One region of the Salinivibrio sp. AR640 genome, then DNA from elsewhere that is predicted to be linked to it. Evidence: predicted binding sites of a transcription regulator. Region 1 holds the regulator's gene; the other holds the start of a gene.

Region 1 (7,727 bases):
TTCTTAGCCAATTGCGGCCCTATTTTACCTATGCTTGTCCAATTTAAATACGGACAAGCTAACACTTATTGCAATGAAAGTGTGACTTGTGTCGACTTACGGCAAGGGAGTATTAAGAAAGGTCTTGCGGCTCGACATCTAAAGACCAACGTACTTTGCGCGAAAGGGGTAATTGATGGATTGCAGGAAGAGCCACCGTTAGCCACTGCTGCATCACTTTTCGACTTGGGGCTTGGATTAATAATTGCCAGCGATAACGGCCCGCGCGTTTGGCCATCGCTGCGGGCATAGGGCCCATGACATGGCTTTCATCGTGTTGAATGGGGGAGGCAGCGAGCGTTTGACGTACTTGTTGTAAAAACTGCTGCACACTGTTTTCTTCATGGCCTTCGGCGCGAAATAAACTTAAGAACGTATAGGGCGGAAGCCAAGCTTGGCGGCGTTCAGTGAGCGCCGACTCCGCAAAGGCTTGATAGCCTTTGTGTACCAGCGATTGGATCAGGCTGTGCTCGGGATGGTGCGTTTGTAATAGCACCGTCCCTGGCTTGCTGGCGCGACCGGCGCGGCCGGCGACTTGCACCATCAGTTGCGCCAACCGTTCAGGCGCGCGAAAGTCATTACTAAACAAGGCACCGTCGACATCAACTAACGCCACTAGGGTGACATTGGGAAAATGATGGCCCTTAGCGAGCATTTGTGTGCCCAGTAGGATCTGATATTCGCCCTTTTCTATGCCATTAAGGTAGGTTTCCAAGCTGCCCTTACGGCGGGTATTGTCGCGATCAATACGCACGGTTTTATATTCAGGAAAGAGCTCGCCCAACTGGCTTTCAAGCTGCTCGGTGCCCACGCCGACACTGATTAACTGGGTGGAGCCACAATCGTGACACTGGTGCGGAACGGGTTTTTGGTGGCCACAATGATGACAACGCAATTCTTGCTGTTGCTGGTGAAGGGTATAGTAAGCATCACAACGTTGACAATTCGCGAGCCAGCCACACTCGTGGCACATCATGGCGGGCGCATAGCCACGGCGATTTAAAAACAACATGACCTGATTGCCTTGTTGTAGGTGCTGGCGCATTTCGGCGATCAACGGCGCGGATAATCCAGCGTCGAGGTAATGGCCCTTAATATCGAGTATTCCCTGACGTGCGGTCACCGCATTACCTGGACGCTGAGTCAGCTTGAGGTACTGATATTTACCGGTTTTTGCGTTATGCAAGCTTTCCAAAGAGGGGGTGGCAGAACCGAGTATCACCGGCACTTTTTCTTCATGACCACGCATAACCGCTAAGTCTCGGGCATGATAACGAAAGCTATCTTGCTGTTTATACGAGGGGTCATGCTCTTCGTCAATAATGATAATGCCTAAATTAGCCATCGGCGTGAACAGGGCAGACCGTGTACCAATGACGATTGCTGCTTGATTCTCGCGCGCGGCTAACCAGGCTTTTAGTCGATCGTTATCATTTAAGCCTGAATGCATCACGGTTACCGGGACATGAAAGCGGCGCTCAAACCGGCGAATGGTTTGTGGGGTGAGGCCGATTTCTGGTACCAAAATTAAGGCTTGTTCACCGCGAGCAAGCACAGGTTCGAGCACGTTTAGGTAGACCTCTGTCTTCCCTGAACCGGTGATCCCCTCGAGTAAAGCACAAGCAAAACCGTCATTGGCATTGATGGTGGCAACCGCCATCGCCTGTTCATGGTTGAGTGCCGGTTTGTCTTCGGTGACGGCAAAATGCGGTTGCCAGGCTTGAGCGTTTAGCGGTGGTGTGTAGGGGGCTATCCAACCTTTTTTGGCCAGGGTTTTTAGCACCGGTGCGCCGATGTCTTGTTCGATCAAGTCGGCATGGGTGGCAGGGCCGTGTGTGAGCAACTGCAACACCCGAGCTTGTTTAGGGGCACGGCTCAGGCCCGAGAGGGGTTGGTTTTGTCCTGACTCGGTAATTTGCCACCATTTTTGCTGTTGTAATGCCGCAGGGCGTCCTTTTCGAAGCAGGGTTGGCATCACAGCGCCCATCGCATCCCCTAGCGGATGATGATAAAAGCGGCTTGCCCAGTGGAGTAAATGATAGACGCCGGGCGTCCAAACCGGTTGGGTATCCAATACGGCATCGAGCACCTTGAGTTGGCTCGCGTCCACACTGGCGGTTGCGGATAAGCCGGTGACAATGCCAACCTTGTGCTGGCGGCCAAAGGGCACTTTTACCCGCCCACCGATGATGGGATGTTGATTCTCACCGATTCGGTAATCAAAAGTTTTCGCTAACGGGACCGGTAGGGCCACCTGAGCAAACTGTTCCATCACAACATCTTATTGACCAGAAGGGGGCTCAGTGTAACGGTTCGCCTTCGGTTGGCAAAGCCTTGTTGTACGGTGACGCGGCGTGGTGATTGCACAAAAAAGTTGCGAAACCGAGGGGGCTTGATTAGAATTGCGCGCCTTAGAAAATATTTGTTAACGACGTGTGGTGCCCGGCTTAGGATCGGGAGAGCGACACGGCCTTTAAAATGAGGTTATCCCTATGAAAGCTGGTATCCATCCAGAGTACAAAGCCGTCACAGCAAAATGCTCTTGCGGTAACGAATTTGCGTTCAGCACAACCCTAGGTAAAAACATCAACCTAGACGTGTGTGACAAATGTCACCCATTCTACACCGGTAAGCAGCGTATCCTTGATGCTGGTGGCCGTGTTGATCGCTTTAAGAAACGTTTCGGTGCCCTTAGCAGCAAAAAATAAGCAGCTATTGACCGAATATAGAGAAGGGACGCATCAGCGTCCCTTTTTTTGATCGTATCGTCCTAGTATTCGGACAACAGGTCCGAGCATCATCGCGAATACGGCGTTAGTACTGGTGGACGTTTCCCCGCTGCGTTACCATCTTTACCCTTATACAAACCTTTCCTGTGTGGTTTGTAGAGTGTCTGGCTAATATCGGTCATCCTTCCCTGCCGGTATTGGTTACCCCTTCACGATAATAACTAGGAAAACGACATGTCGGACGATAAACGCCAGCAAGCGCTGGATTATCATGCATACCCTACACCCGGAAAAATCTCTGTCGAACTCAGTAAGCCTGCTGATTCAGCGGCGGATCTTGCTCTCGCCTACAGCCCAGGCGTTGCTGAACCTGTGCGTGAAATAGCCCAAGATGCGGATGCCGTATATCGCTATACCGGTAAAGGCAATATGGTTGCGGTGATCTCAAACGGCACCGCGATTTTGGGGTTAGGGAATTTAGGGCCGATGGCGTCAAAGCCTGTCATGGAAGGCAAAGCGTTATTGTTCAAGCGTTTTGCCGGCTTGGACTCGATCGACATTGAAGTTAAACACCGCACCATCGATGAGTTTGTTGATACCGTAGCCAATATTGCTGACACCTTTGGCGGTATCAACCTTGAAGATATCAAAGCCCCAGATTGTTTTGAGATCGAAAAGCAGCTGATTGAACGCTGTGAAGTGCCTGTCTTCCATGATGATCAACATGGTACCGCGATTGTCACTGCTGCGGGGATGCTTAACGCGCTCGAGTTGCAAGGCAAAGATATTGGTGAAGCCACCATCGTGTGTCTCGGTGCGGGTGCCGCTGCGGTGGCCTGTATGGAGCTATTGATTAAATGTGGCGCCCAGCGCGAAAAGATTTACATGCTGGATCGCAAAGGGGTGATTCACACCCGTCGTGATGACATTAACAAGTATAAGCAGCTGTTTGCCAATAACACGGATAAGCGTACCCTCGAAGATGTGATTGAAGGTGCGGATCTCTTTGTTGGCGTATCAGGCCCGGATTTGCTCTCGCCTGAGGCATTAAAACTGATGGCGGATAAGCCTGTCGTGTTTGCCTGCTCAAACCCAGATCCTGAAATTAACCCAGAGGTTGCGCACCAAGTCCGGGATGATCTGATCATTGGAACGGGGCGTTCGGATTACCCGAATCAGGTGAATAACGTCTTGTGTTTCCCGTTTATTTTCCGGGGAGCATTAGATGTGCGTGCCAGTGAGATTAATGATGCGATGAAGTTGGCCGCCGTTGAAGCGATTCGTGGTTTGGCGAAAGAGCCTGTACCACAATCGGTCTTAGATGCCGCGGGCTTGTCTTCACTCAGTTTTGGCCCGGATTACATCATTCCCAAGCCGATGGATGCCCGTTTACTGCCCAAGGTAGCACGTGCCGTGGCGCTTGCGGCCGTCGAAACCGGCGTAGCCCGTATTGAGATGCCAGACAACTATATGTTGTAAAGAAAACATGTTGTAAAGAAAATATGTTGTAAGTAGAACATGTTATAAGTCGAAAACAGTGTCTTACCATAAAAAAACCGCCGATGGCGGTTTTTTTGTTTAGTATTCACTGTCGTCAAACTCAATACCCAACTCTTCCATGATCCGACGTGCCTCGGCAGGAATGCTATCGGGTTTATCCTTACGGATGTCGTCATCGGTTGGCAGAGGCTGCCCGGTATAGGCATGTAAAAATGCCTCACACAATAGCTCACTGTTGGTCGCATGACGCAGGTTATGAACCTGACGGCGAGTGCGCTCATCAGTAAGAATTTTTAATACTTTAAGTGGGATAGAGACGGTGATCTTCTTTACCTGCTCTTTCTTTTTACCATGTTCGGCATACGGATTAATGTAATCGCCGTTCCACTGCGCCATGTCTCACCTATCTTGATTATGGAATACCCAGAATGATGCTGCGGAGATTTTAGCTATATTAACCGCCACATGCAAAGGTGTTTAGACGTCTAGAAGTGTTGACGTCCCAAAAGCGCCGAGGTAAAGTAGTATGATGACGACTGGATCACGTAAACCGTGCCAGCGCAACAAGAGCAAGGATGAACCATGACAGGTAAAAAAACCGACACCATTGCCGTTCGAACAGGAATTGGCACTGACACGCAACATCATGCGGTTGTGCCGCCTTTGTATTTATCAACCAACTATCGTTTTCCTGCTTTTGGCGACGTTCCCACTTATGATTATGCCCGTGGGGGCAATCCAACTCGAGCTCAGTTAGAGCAAGCGTTAACGGAACTGGAAGGCGGAGCCGGTGCCGTGGTGACCAACTGTGGGATGGCAGCCATTAACTTGGTGTTGTCTTTACTGGATGCAGGGGATCATATTGTTGCACCGCACGACTGTTATGGTGGTACCTATCGCTTGTTAGAGTCACGCGCCAAGCAAGGGATTTGGCAGGTCAGTTTTGTCGATCAATCTGATCACCAGGCGTTAACCGCTGCGCTGGCAAAACAGCCGAAACTGGTGTTAGTTGAAACACCCTCTAATCCGCTATTGCGTGTGGTCGATATTGCTAAAATCTGCCAACAGGCCCACCAAGTGGGGGCATGGGTGGTGGTCGATAACACCTTTTTATCGCCAGCACTCCAACAGCCTTTTTCACTGGGTGCGGACATCATCGTGCATTCCACTACTAAATTTATTAATGGTCACTCTGATATTGTCGGTGGCGCTGTAGTGGCGAAGACGCCTGAATTGGCTGCAACATTAGCGTGGTGGGGCAACTGCTTGGGCGCGACAGGCAACGCCTTTGACAGTTATATGACATTGCGAGGGTTGCGTACCTTGGGCGCTCGGGTTAAACAACATCAGCAAAATACGCAAGCGGTATTAACCTATTTGCAAACAGTCCCTGCGGTGCGGCAACTCTACTATCCCGGTTTGGCGACACATCCAGGCCATGAGATTGCCGCCCGTCAGCAGTTTGGATTTGGTAGTATGCTCAGCCTCGAGCTGGACACGGACTCCGCTGGGATCGCACGTTTTATTGAAGGCTTATCTTTATTTGCGCTTGCCGAGTCGCTGGGCGGGGTAGAAAGTCTGGTCACGCATCCAGGGTCAATGACCCATCGTGCGATGAGTGATGACGCGCAAGCCGAGGCTGGCATTACCCGGACGTTGTTGCGTTTTTCTATTGGACTAGAAGACGCAGAAGACTTAGTGGCCGATTTGGCGCATGCCTTCGCCCATTTAGCTAACCAGTAAAACCGATTGCTATAGGTGTTGCTGTCATAGCACGCCGCTTTATTGATATTTATTGAGACCAAGAGAGACCTCGCCATGCACGCGCAACCGATGGACACCGCCCCCGAATCACAACGCCAATTGCATAAATTTGGTGGCAGCAGTTTAGCGAGCCCAGATTGTTATCGCCGTGTGGTCGATGTGCTGACGGCGCATGCAAAGGCGCACGACTTAATTGTGGTCTCTGCGGCGGGGAAAACGACCAATCAGCTCATTGCTTGGCTCGCTCAACTGGGCAAAGATGGCCGGTTGGCGCATGAGACCTTGCAAGGCGTCCGTGCCTTTCAGCAAGACTTGATTGAAAATCTGATCAACGGTGATCACAAACAACAGTTGGTTGATGCCTTATCTGCTGACATCGCGACGATCGCGTCGCTCGGGGAGACAGCGCTGAGCGACAGCGTACAAGCCGATGTGCAAGGGTTCGGAGAGGTTTGGTCGGCGCGTTTATTAGCTGCGCTGCTTAATCAGCAGTGTCGTCAGGCGGTGATGTTGGACTCGCGCCACTGTTTACGCGCGGAACGTGCGGCTCAACCTGAGGTCGATCGCGGCGCATCATGGCCACTGTTACGGCAGCAACTTTCTCAGCACACGCAATCTCACGTCGTTATTACGGGGTTTATGGCGCAAAATCAAGCTGGGGAAACCGTACTTTTGGGGCGTAACGGGTCAGATTATTCGGCCACGGTGCTCGGTGCGTTAGCGGGGGTCCGCCGCGTGACTATATGGAGTGATGTTGCCGGTGTATACAGCGCGGATCCACGCCATGTCGATAATGCTTGCTTGTTACCCTTAATCCGATTGGATGAAGCAGGCGAATTGGCACGCTTGGCGGCGCCCGTGCTTCATAGCCGTACTTTACAGCCTGTGGCGCAAAGTGCGACCGATCTGACCTTACGTTGTACCCAGGCCCCCGACAGTGGCTCGACCCATATAGAGCGTGTACTGGCTACCGGACGCGGGGCAAAAATCATTACATCTTTGGATGATGTGTGCCTATTGCAGTTTGATGTCGCCCGCGGGCAAGATTTTCAGGCAATTAAACAAGAGTTGAGCCGTATCCTCTCTCAGCTGAAAGTGCAACCACTGGCGACGGATTATCAAGATGATCAGTATCGTATCTTACTGGCCTTTACGGCGGAGGTCGTGGCCTCGGTCATGGCCCAGATCCAGGATGCCGGGCTATCCGCGGAGTTGAAGCTGCGCGAAGGGTTTAATATGGTTGCTGCCGTCGGAGCCGGCGTGGTCAATAATCCCGTGCACTGTCATGGTTTTTATCAGCAGCTGAAGTCACAGCCTGTAGAGTTTATCAGTGAATCTGCATCTGGACTGAGCATGGTGGCGATTTTGCGTCAGGTGCATACGCCTGCCCTTGTGGCCAGCTTACATGATGCGCTGTTCCAAGCCCAACGTCGCATTGGCTTGGTGTTGGTAGGGAAAGGAAATATTGGCGCGCGTTGGCTCAGCTTGTTTGCCGAGCAAAAATCGCACCTCGAAAAGCGTCATGGCAAGGAGGTGTCGCTGATTTCGGTGGTAGATAGTCGTAATCAATGGTTAGATTTTGCTGGCATCGATCCAATGCAGATCAGGGATGACTTTGATGACAATGGCACGCCATACTTTGATGATGAATGGTTAACACGCTTATTGAATCATCCTTATGATGATGTGGTGATT
Region 2 (7,727 bases), on a different contig from region 1:
AGCACCAGAATTTTCTTGGCGGCCATAGCGTAACGGCACCACCTGAACCCATGCCGAACTCAGAAGTGAAACGTTGCTGCGCCGATGGTAGTGTGGGGTCTCCCCATGTGAGAGTAGGTCACTGCCAAGAGCTTATTTTAAGCCCTCCGCATTCGCGGAGGGCTTTTTCGTTTATAGTGTTTTTTAAAATACCTCATTCCTTTCTTATATCCCCGACTGCCCCATTTTTACCTCACCTTTTTGTTTGGTGTTGTTACCCTTTCACTATTCTTACTTATTCGGGCATCTCTGGGCGTTGATTATTGCTTGAGCTTCATGGGTCACTGGGGTATGTTATTAGATATCTGGACGTCTAAACATCTTAAATCTTCAGGAGGCAGTGATGCCGATAAAAATCCCGGATCAGCTCCCCGCCACCAATATTTTGCGTCGAGAAAACATTTTCGTTATGTCGCAGACGCGTGCGGTGAGCCAAAACATTCGCCCATTGAAGGTGTTGTTACTCAACTTAATGCCCAAAAAAATTGAGACCGAGACGCAATTTATGCGCTTGCTCTCTAATAGCCCTTTACAGGTTGATGTCGAGCTTTTACGTATTGATAACCGACCCAGTAAAAACACGCCAACGGAACACTTAGACACCTTCTATCGCCAGTTTGAAGCCGTGCGTGAACGCAACTTTGATGGTCTTATCGTCACCGGGGCACCATTGGGCTTGGTGCAGTTTGAAGATGTGATTTACTGGGAGCATTTGCAAGATGTGATGAATTGGGCGCATCAGCATGTTACGTCTACCCTTTACGTTTGCTGGGCGGCTCAAGCGGGTTTAAAGCTTCTTTACGATTTACCCAAAAAAACGCGCAAAGAGAAGTTATCTGGCGTCTATCAGCACCAGGTAAATGAAGCACTGGCTACGCATCCTTTATTGCGGGGGTTTGATGATAGCTTTCTCGCCCCTCACTCGCGGTACGCTGACTTTTCACCAAGCTTTCTTGACGAACACACGGATCTCGATATTCTCGCCACCTCAGCACAAGCGGGCACTTACTTGGCGGCGACCAAGGATAAACGTAATGTGTTTGTGACAGGTCATCCCGAATATGACTCACATACGCTGCATCATGAATACCATCGCGATCTTGAAGAAGGGATGGAGCCTGTCGTCCCGATTAACTATTATCCTGATGATGATCCGTCTCAACCCCCCTATGTGAGTTGGCGGAGTCATGGGCACTTACTCTTTGCCAATTGGTTGAACTATTGTGTCTATCAGCTGACGCCGTTTAATCTGGCTGAATTTTCACAATCTAACTTTACGCTCGACGAATAGCAAAAAGGCGCCTAATTGGCGCCTTGTTGAGAAAGAGTGTTTATACACGGGGATTATCGATTTTCTCTTGAGCGGCATTGGCTTTATCAACCATTCCTGTCATGGTCGATCCTTGTACGAGAATAGAGAAAACCACCACCGCATAAGTCATGATTAAAATCAGTTCACGGACGTCGATATTCTTCTCAGGGACGACCATCACACCAGCCGGCACTGCCATGGCCATGGCAAGGGCTAACCCACCTCTTAGGCCTCCCCAACTCAAAATACGAACGGCCCAAGGGTTGTATTGACGAAAGCGATTGAAGCCGAAATAGCAGGCTTTCACACTGAGATAACGAGCGAACAGTACAACGGGTACAACTGCGGCCATAATGATCCAGTCTTCCTTATGGAAGCTAATCTGTAACAGGCTGACCCCGATCAACAAGAACAGTAAGCTATTCAAAAACTCATCGACCAATTCCCAAAAATGGTCCAGATGATCCTCACTCTCTTTGGAGAAGCCAATAAAGCGAGTCCAGTTACCGATCATAATGCCAGATACTACCATCGCCAGTGGCCCGGAAACATGCAACATATCGGCGAGCACATACCCCGCGCTAGGAATAGCCAATGTCAGTAGCAGTTCCATGGAATGGTCATTGGTCGCGCAGATCAAACGGTGAAACAGGTAACCCAATATCAGACCGTATAAAATCCCACCGATAGCTTCTTGTAAGAACAATGCGATCGTACCACCGAGTGTCGGCTCGCTGTCGCCAAACGCCAAGGTAAAAAGCGTCACGAAAATAACAATCCCGACCCCGTCGTTAAACAGTGACTCTCCCTCGATTTGGGTGGTGATCCGCCTAGGTGCCTGTAGCCGCTTAACAATGGCCAACACCGCGATGGGATCGGTTGGAGAAATCAGCGCCCCAAACAATAAACAATAGATAAAATCAAAAGGAATGCCGATCAGTTGGAAGACGCCCCAAATACCGGCACCAACCAGCGAGACAGAGACCAACAGGCCGCCGAGGACGAGGGTGGTGATTTCCCATTTTTGATCAGAGAAATGGGGAAGCTTGACACCAATACCGCCCGCGAATAAAAGGAAACCGAGTACGCCTTTGAGTAAAAAGGCATCAAAGTGGATATCGGTCAATATTTGCTCCGCCATCGCCTTTAACGGAATGGCTTGGTATTGACCGGCGATCACGATCAAAAGAGAAAGGAGTAGAGAGCTTGCAGTGATCGCGATAGTCGTTTGTACTCGGCTGATTTTACTATTAATAAAGGCGATAAAGATGGCAGCAGCAGCCATGAAACTGAGGATTGCGTAGGTAGACATGCAGCTTCCTAGTACGACGAGGAATGAAAGAGTTACAAAATATTAATAGAAATTGCGCTCAAAACGAACAGCTGAATTGAAATAGATCAAAATTAATCGATATTTATAGACGTCTAGATTTCCAAAATGGCTGTGGTAGGATAAAACTATCGCAATCAGGATGGTGATATCACGGGGTAAGAATGGATCGATTAACACAGCGTCTCTCTAAGTGTATTTTGGTGATCGATGGCGGTATGGGCACCATGATCCAAGGCTTAGGACTCGGCGAAGCCGATTACCGCGGCGCACGCTTTAAAGACTGGCATTGTGATGTGAAAGGTAACAATGACCTTTTGGTACTGACGCAGCCTGAAAAAATAGCAGCGTTACACAGCGACTATCTGGCCGCGGGCGCGGACATCATAGAAACCAATACGTTCAACGCGACCCAGATAGCCATGGCCGATTACGACATGCAGGCCATCAGTGCGGAGATAAATTTAGCTGCTGCGCGTCTTGCTCGCGACGTGGCTGACCACTGGACGGCGAAAACCCCAGAAAAACCACGCTTTGTTGCTGGGGTTCTCGGACCCACGAATCGCACTTGCTCTATCTCTCCAGATGTGAACGATCCTGGCTTTCGTAATGTCACCTTTGATCAATTAGTTGAGGGGTATGCGGAGTCCACTGAGGCGTTGATGGATGGTGGTGTTGATCTCATCATGTTGGAAACCATCTTTGATACCTTGAACGCGAAAGCCTGTGCCTTTGCTGTTGAAAAAGTCTTTGATGCCCGAGGTGTGCGCTTACCCATTATGATCTCTGGCACCATCACCGATGCGTCTGGTCGTACGCTCTCTGGGCAAACCACCGCGGCGTTTTATCACTCTTTACGCCACGTCGAACCGCTTTCTTTTGGTTTGAACTGTGCGCTGGGGCCAGCCGAATTGCGTCAGTACGTCAAAGAGCTCAGTGAGATCTGCGAAGGATTTGTTTCGGTTCATCCCAATGCCGGTTTACCCAATGCGTTTGGCGAATACGATCTCTCGCCTGAAGACATGGCAAAACATATCGACGAATGGGCCGCTTCTGGCTTTATTAACCTGGTGGGTGGGTGCTGTGGTACCACACCTGAGCATATTCAAGCGATCAGCGAAGTGGTGGCGAAACATGCCCCCCGTGCGCGCCCCTCTCAGTCTGTGGCATGTCGACTATCAGGGCTAGAACCGCTGACTATTAATGCTGAAAGCCTGTTCGTGAACGTGGGGGAGCGCACTAATGTCACTGGGTCGGCGCGTTTTAAGCGTTTAATCGTCGAAGAACAATACGACGAAGCGCTTGAGGTGGCGTTGCAGCAAGTGGAAAACGGGGCGCAAATCATCGATATCAATATGGATGAAGGCATGTTGGATGCACAGCAAGCCATGGTACGTTTTCTCAATCTGTGTGCGGCTGAGCCCGATATTGCTCGGGTACCGGTGATGATTGACTCCTCAAAGTGGGAGATCATTGAAGCCGGACTGAAGTGTATCCAAGGTAAAGGGATTGTGAACTCAATTTCTCTTAAAGAGGGGGAAGCCGCGTTTATTCAACAAGCCCACTTAGTCCGTCGATACGGTGCCGCTGTGATTGTGATGGCGTTTGATGAGCAAGGCCAGGCTGATACACGTGAACGTAAAGTCGAGATTTGCACGCGCGCGTATCACCTGCTGGTTGATCAAGTCGGCTTCCCGCCGGAAGACATTATCTTTGATCCTAATATCTTCGCGGTGGCCACCGGCATTGATGAGCATAATAACTACGCGGTCGACTTCATCAACGCGGTCGCAGATATCAAACAAACCCTGCCGCATGCCATGATTTCAGGTGGCGTGTCTAACGTGTCTTTTTCGTTTCGCGGAAACAACCCAGTGCGTGAGGCGATCCATGCGGTGTTTCTCTACCATTGCATTAAAAACGGTATGGATATGGGCATCGTCAATGCTGGCCAGTTAGCCATTTATGATGATTTGCCTGAATCGCTGCGTGTGGCGGTGGAAGATGTGGTGCTTAACAAAGACGATGGCGCCACGGAACGTTTACTGGCGTTGGCGGACAGCTACCGCGACCGCGGTGAAAACGAAGTGGCAGAAACCGCGGAGTGGCGCAGTTGGCCAGTGGATAAACGGCTTGAACATGCACTGGTTAAAGGCATTACCGAATTTATTGTTGAAGATACTGAGCTAGCTCGAGCGGCGGCGAGTAAACCGTTGGAAGTGATAGAAGGCCCACTAATGGCGGGCATGAATGTGGTGGGAGACTTATTTGGCGAAGGTAAGATGTTCCTGCCGCAAGTGGTGAAGTCGGCGCGGGTGATGAAACAAGCCGTGGCCTATCTTGAACCTTACATCAACGCTGAAAAGCAACAAGGGCAGACCAATGGCAAGATCTTACTTGCCACGGTAAAAGGCGACGTGCATGACATTGGCAAAAACATTGTCGGCGTAGTGCTGCAATGCAATAACTTCGAGATTATTGATCTCGGTGTGATGGTGCCGACCGATAAAATCCTGTCAGTGGCGCGCGAGGAGCAAGTCGACATTATTGGTTTGTCAGGCCTTATCACGCCGTCGTTGGATGAAATGGTGAATGTCGCCAAAGAAATGGAAAGGCAAGGGTTTGATATTCCGCTATTGATTGGGGGGGCGACCACATCCAAAGCGCATACCGCGGTGAAAATAGAGCAGCACTACCAGGCTCCTGTGGTGTATGTGTCGAATGCGTCACGTGCCGTTGGCGTTTGTGCATCGCTATTATCGCCGGCTCAATATCCGGACTTTGTCGCGCGCTTACAAAAAGAGTATGTGTCAGTACGAGAGCAGCACCAACGCAAGACACCCCGCACTCCGCCTGTCACCCTGGACGCGGCAAGGGCAAACAAATGGCAAACCGATTGGGCCCATTACACGCCGCCCCAGCCGGCGAGGCCGGGCGTCCATGTTTACGATGATGTCTCGATAGCGACATTACGTCAGTATATCGATTGGACCCCTTTCTTTATGACCTGGTCCCTGAGCGGCAAATTCCCAGCGATTTTAGACCACGAGCTGGTGGGTGAAGAAGCACGCCGTTTGTATGAAGACGCTAATGGTTGGCTCGACCGGTTTGAGCACGAAGGATTGATCGCCGCAAAAGGGGTGTGTGGTGTCTTTCCTGCCAACAGCCTAGAGGACGATATAGAGGTGTATACTGACACATCACGGCAAACGGTGGGCACGGTACTGAACCATTTACGTCAGCAAACCAAAAAGCCACGCGGCGCCAATTATTGCTTGTCGGACTTTATCGCGCCGAAAACCAGTGGTCAGCCTGATTGGATTGGTGCGTTTGCGGTGACAGGCGGCATTGGCGAGTATGCCTTGGCGGAAAGTTATAAAGTTGTAGGGGATGATTACAACGCGATCATGATCCAAGCGGTCGCCGATCGATTAGCAGAAGCCTTTGCAGAATACCTGCACCAGCAAATTCGGATCTCATTGTGGGGCTATGCGCCCAATGAGACGCTCGATAACGACGCCTTGATCCGGGAGCAATACCAAGGGATCCGGCCGGCTCCGGGTTATGCTGCCTGCCCTGAGCACAGCGAGAAAGGAAAAATTTGGCAGTTGCTCTCGGTAGAAGCGCATACGGGCATGACACTCACCGAAAGCTATGCCATGTGGCCAGGCGCATCTGTGTCGGGGTGGTACTTCTCACATCCTGAATCACGCTACTTTGCGGTGGCTAAGATTCAAGATGATCAACGTGACAGTTATGCGGCGCGCAAAGAGTGGAGCAGCAAAGACGCGGAAAAATGGCTCGGGCCAAACTTAAACGCCTAATGAAAAAAGACCAGCACATCACATGTGCTGGCCTTTTTTTACTCAAATAAGTCAGCGTGTAACCGCTGTACGACATGGGTCGCGTCGTGATCGTCGACCACCACACAGACATTGTGATTGCTGGCACCATAGCAAATCATGCGCAGTTTATATTGAGCAAGCGCACTAAATACCGGCGCTGTCGCGCCCGGTGTGTGATTCATCTCGTTACCGATCAGCGCAACAACCGCTAGATTCGCACAGATCTCTACCTGACATAACTGCGTGAGCTCGGCGATGGCAGCCTCCGGCAGCTGCGGTGCGTCACCCTGGGTATGGGTTTGATCCAGCGTCAGAGAGACACTGACCTCCGAGGTCGTGATTAAATCAACTGAGATTTCAAAGCGCGCCAAGATCTCAAACACCTTGGCCAAAAAACCACAAGCATGAAACATGTTTAAGCTGGTCAGTGTCACCATGGTCTGGTTGCGCCTGAGGGCCACGGCACGAAAGAGCGGCGCTGAGTGCGCTTGCTCACGGATCCAGGTACCGCCTTGTTCGGGGGCTCTCGCCGCGCCGACAAATACCGGGATATGCTGGCGTACCGCGGGCACTAACGTCGATGGATGGAGGATCTTGGCACCAAAGGTAGCCATTTCCGAGGCTTCGCTAAAGCTAATTTCACTAATCGGACGAGCACGATCAGTCACTCGTGGATCGGTGGTATAAATCCCGGGGACATCGGTCCAGATGGCCAAACTTTCTGCTCCGATCGCCTCGGCGAATAGCGCGGCACTGTAGTCACTGCCGCCGCGGCCTAAGGTGGTGGTGTGCCCGTTCGCATCAGCACCGATAAACCCTTGCGTGACCACTAAATGCGTTGCTAAGCGGGGGAGTAATTGGTTCTGGCACTGAATCTTGGTTTGTTGTCGATCCGGTTGGGCACAGCCGAAGTGACTATCGGTGCGTAATAACGCTCGCGCATCGGCCCTCACCGTGGCCATGCCTCGGCTATTGAGCAAGTGAGTAAAAATATAGGTTGAGATGAGCTCACCACAAGCGACCAACGCATCCGTTAACGCTGTACTGGGAGCAGATGCTGCGGTATTTGCATAGTCGGCAATCGTTTGGTGCCAGTCATCGACTGCTGTTTGCGTGTCCTGGCAAGCGGGAAGCGCGTTTAATATCGCTTGATGGATAGCGGTGATGGCAACCAGTTTGTCTTGACGGACTTGTGGGTCGT

The links. Region 1 encodes MetJ, which represses methionine synthesis genes. Its sites were predicted from a motif close to TTAGACNTNTANANGTCTAA; they were not measured.
Region 2: metH (methionine synthase) is a predicted target of MetJ. The motif match lies at 2,769-2,788, and genes of this name have one in related genera.

The regions. Positions count from the first base shown of each region.
Region 1 is NZ_MUFD01000028.1:29,670-37,396, forward strand. Features, by position in the region: gene priA (primosomal protein N') at 113-2,311, opposite strand; gene rpmE (50S ribosomal protein L31) at 2,532-2,747, shown strand; gene BZG75_RS12975 (malic enzyme-like NAD(P)-binding protein) at 3,003-4,247, shown strand; gene metJ (met regulon transcriptional regulator MetJ) at 4,347-4,664, opposite strand; gene metB (cystathionine gamma-synthase) at 4,851-6,011, shown strand; gene BZG75_RS12990 (bifunctional aspartate kinase/homoserine dehydrogenase II) at 6,087-7,727, shown strand, end outside.
Region 2 is NZ_MUFD01000036.1:470-8,196, forward strand. Features, by position in the region: tRNA gene BZG75_RS14065 (tRNA-Thr) at 1-7, shown strand, start outside; rRNA gene rrf (5S ribosomal RNA) at 15-130, shown strand; gene metA (homoserine O-acetyltransferase MetA) at 383-1,330, shown strand; gene BZG75_RS14080 (cation:proton antiporter) at 1,371-2,663, opposite strand; gene metH (methionine synthase) at 2,846-6,505, shown strand; gene lysC (lysine-sensitive aspartokinase 3) at 6,544-7,727, opposite strand, start outside.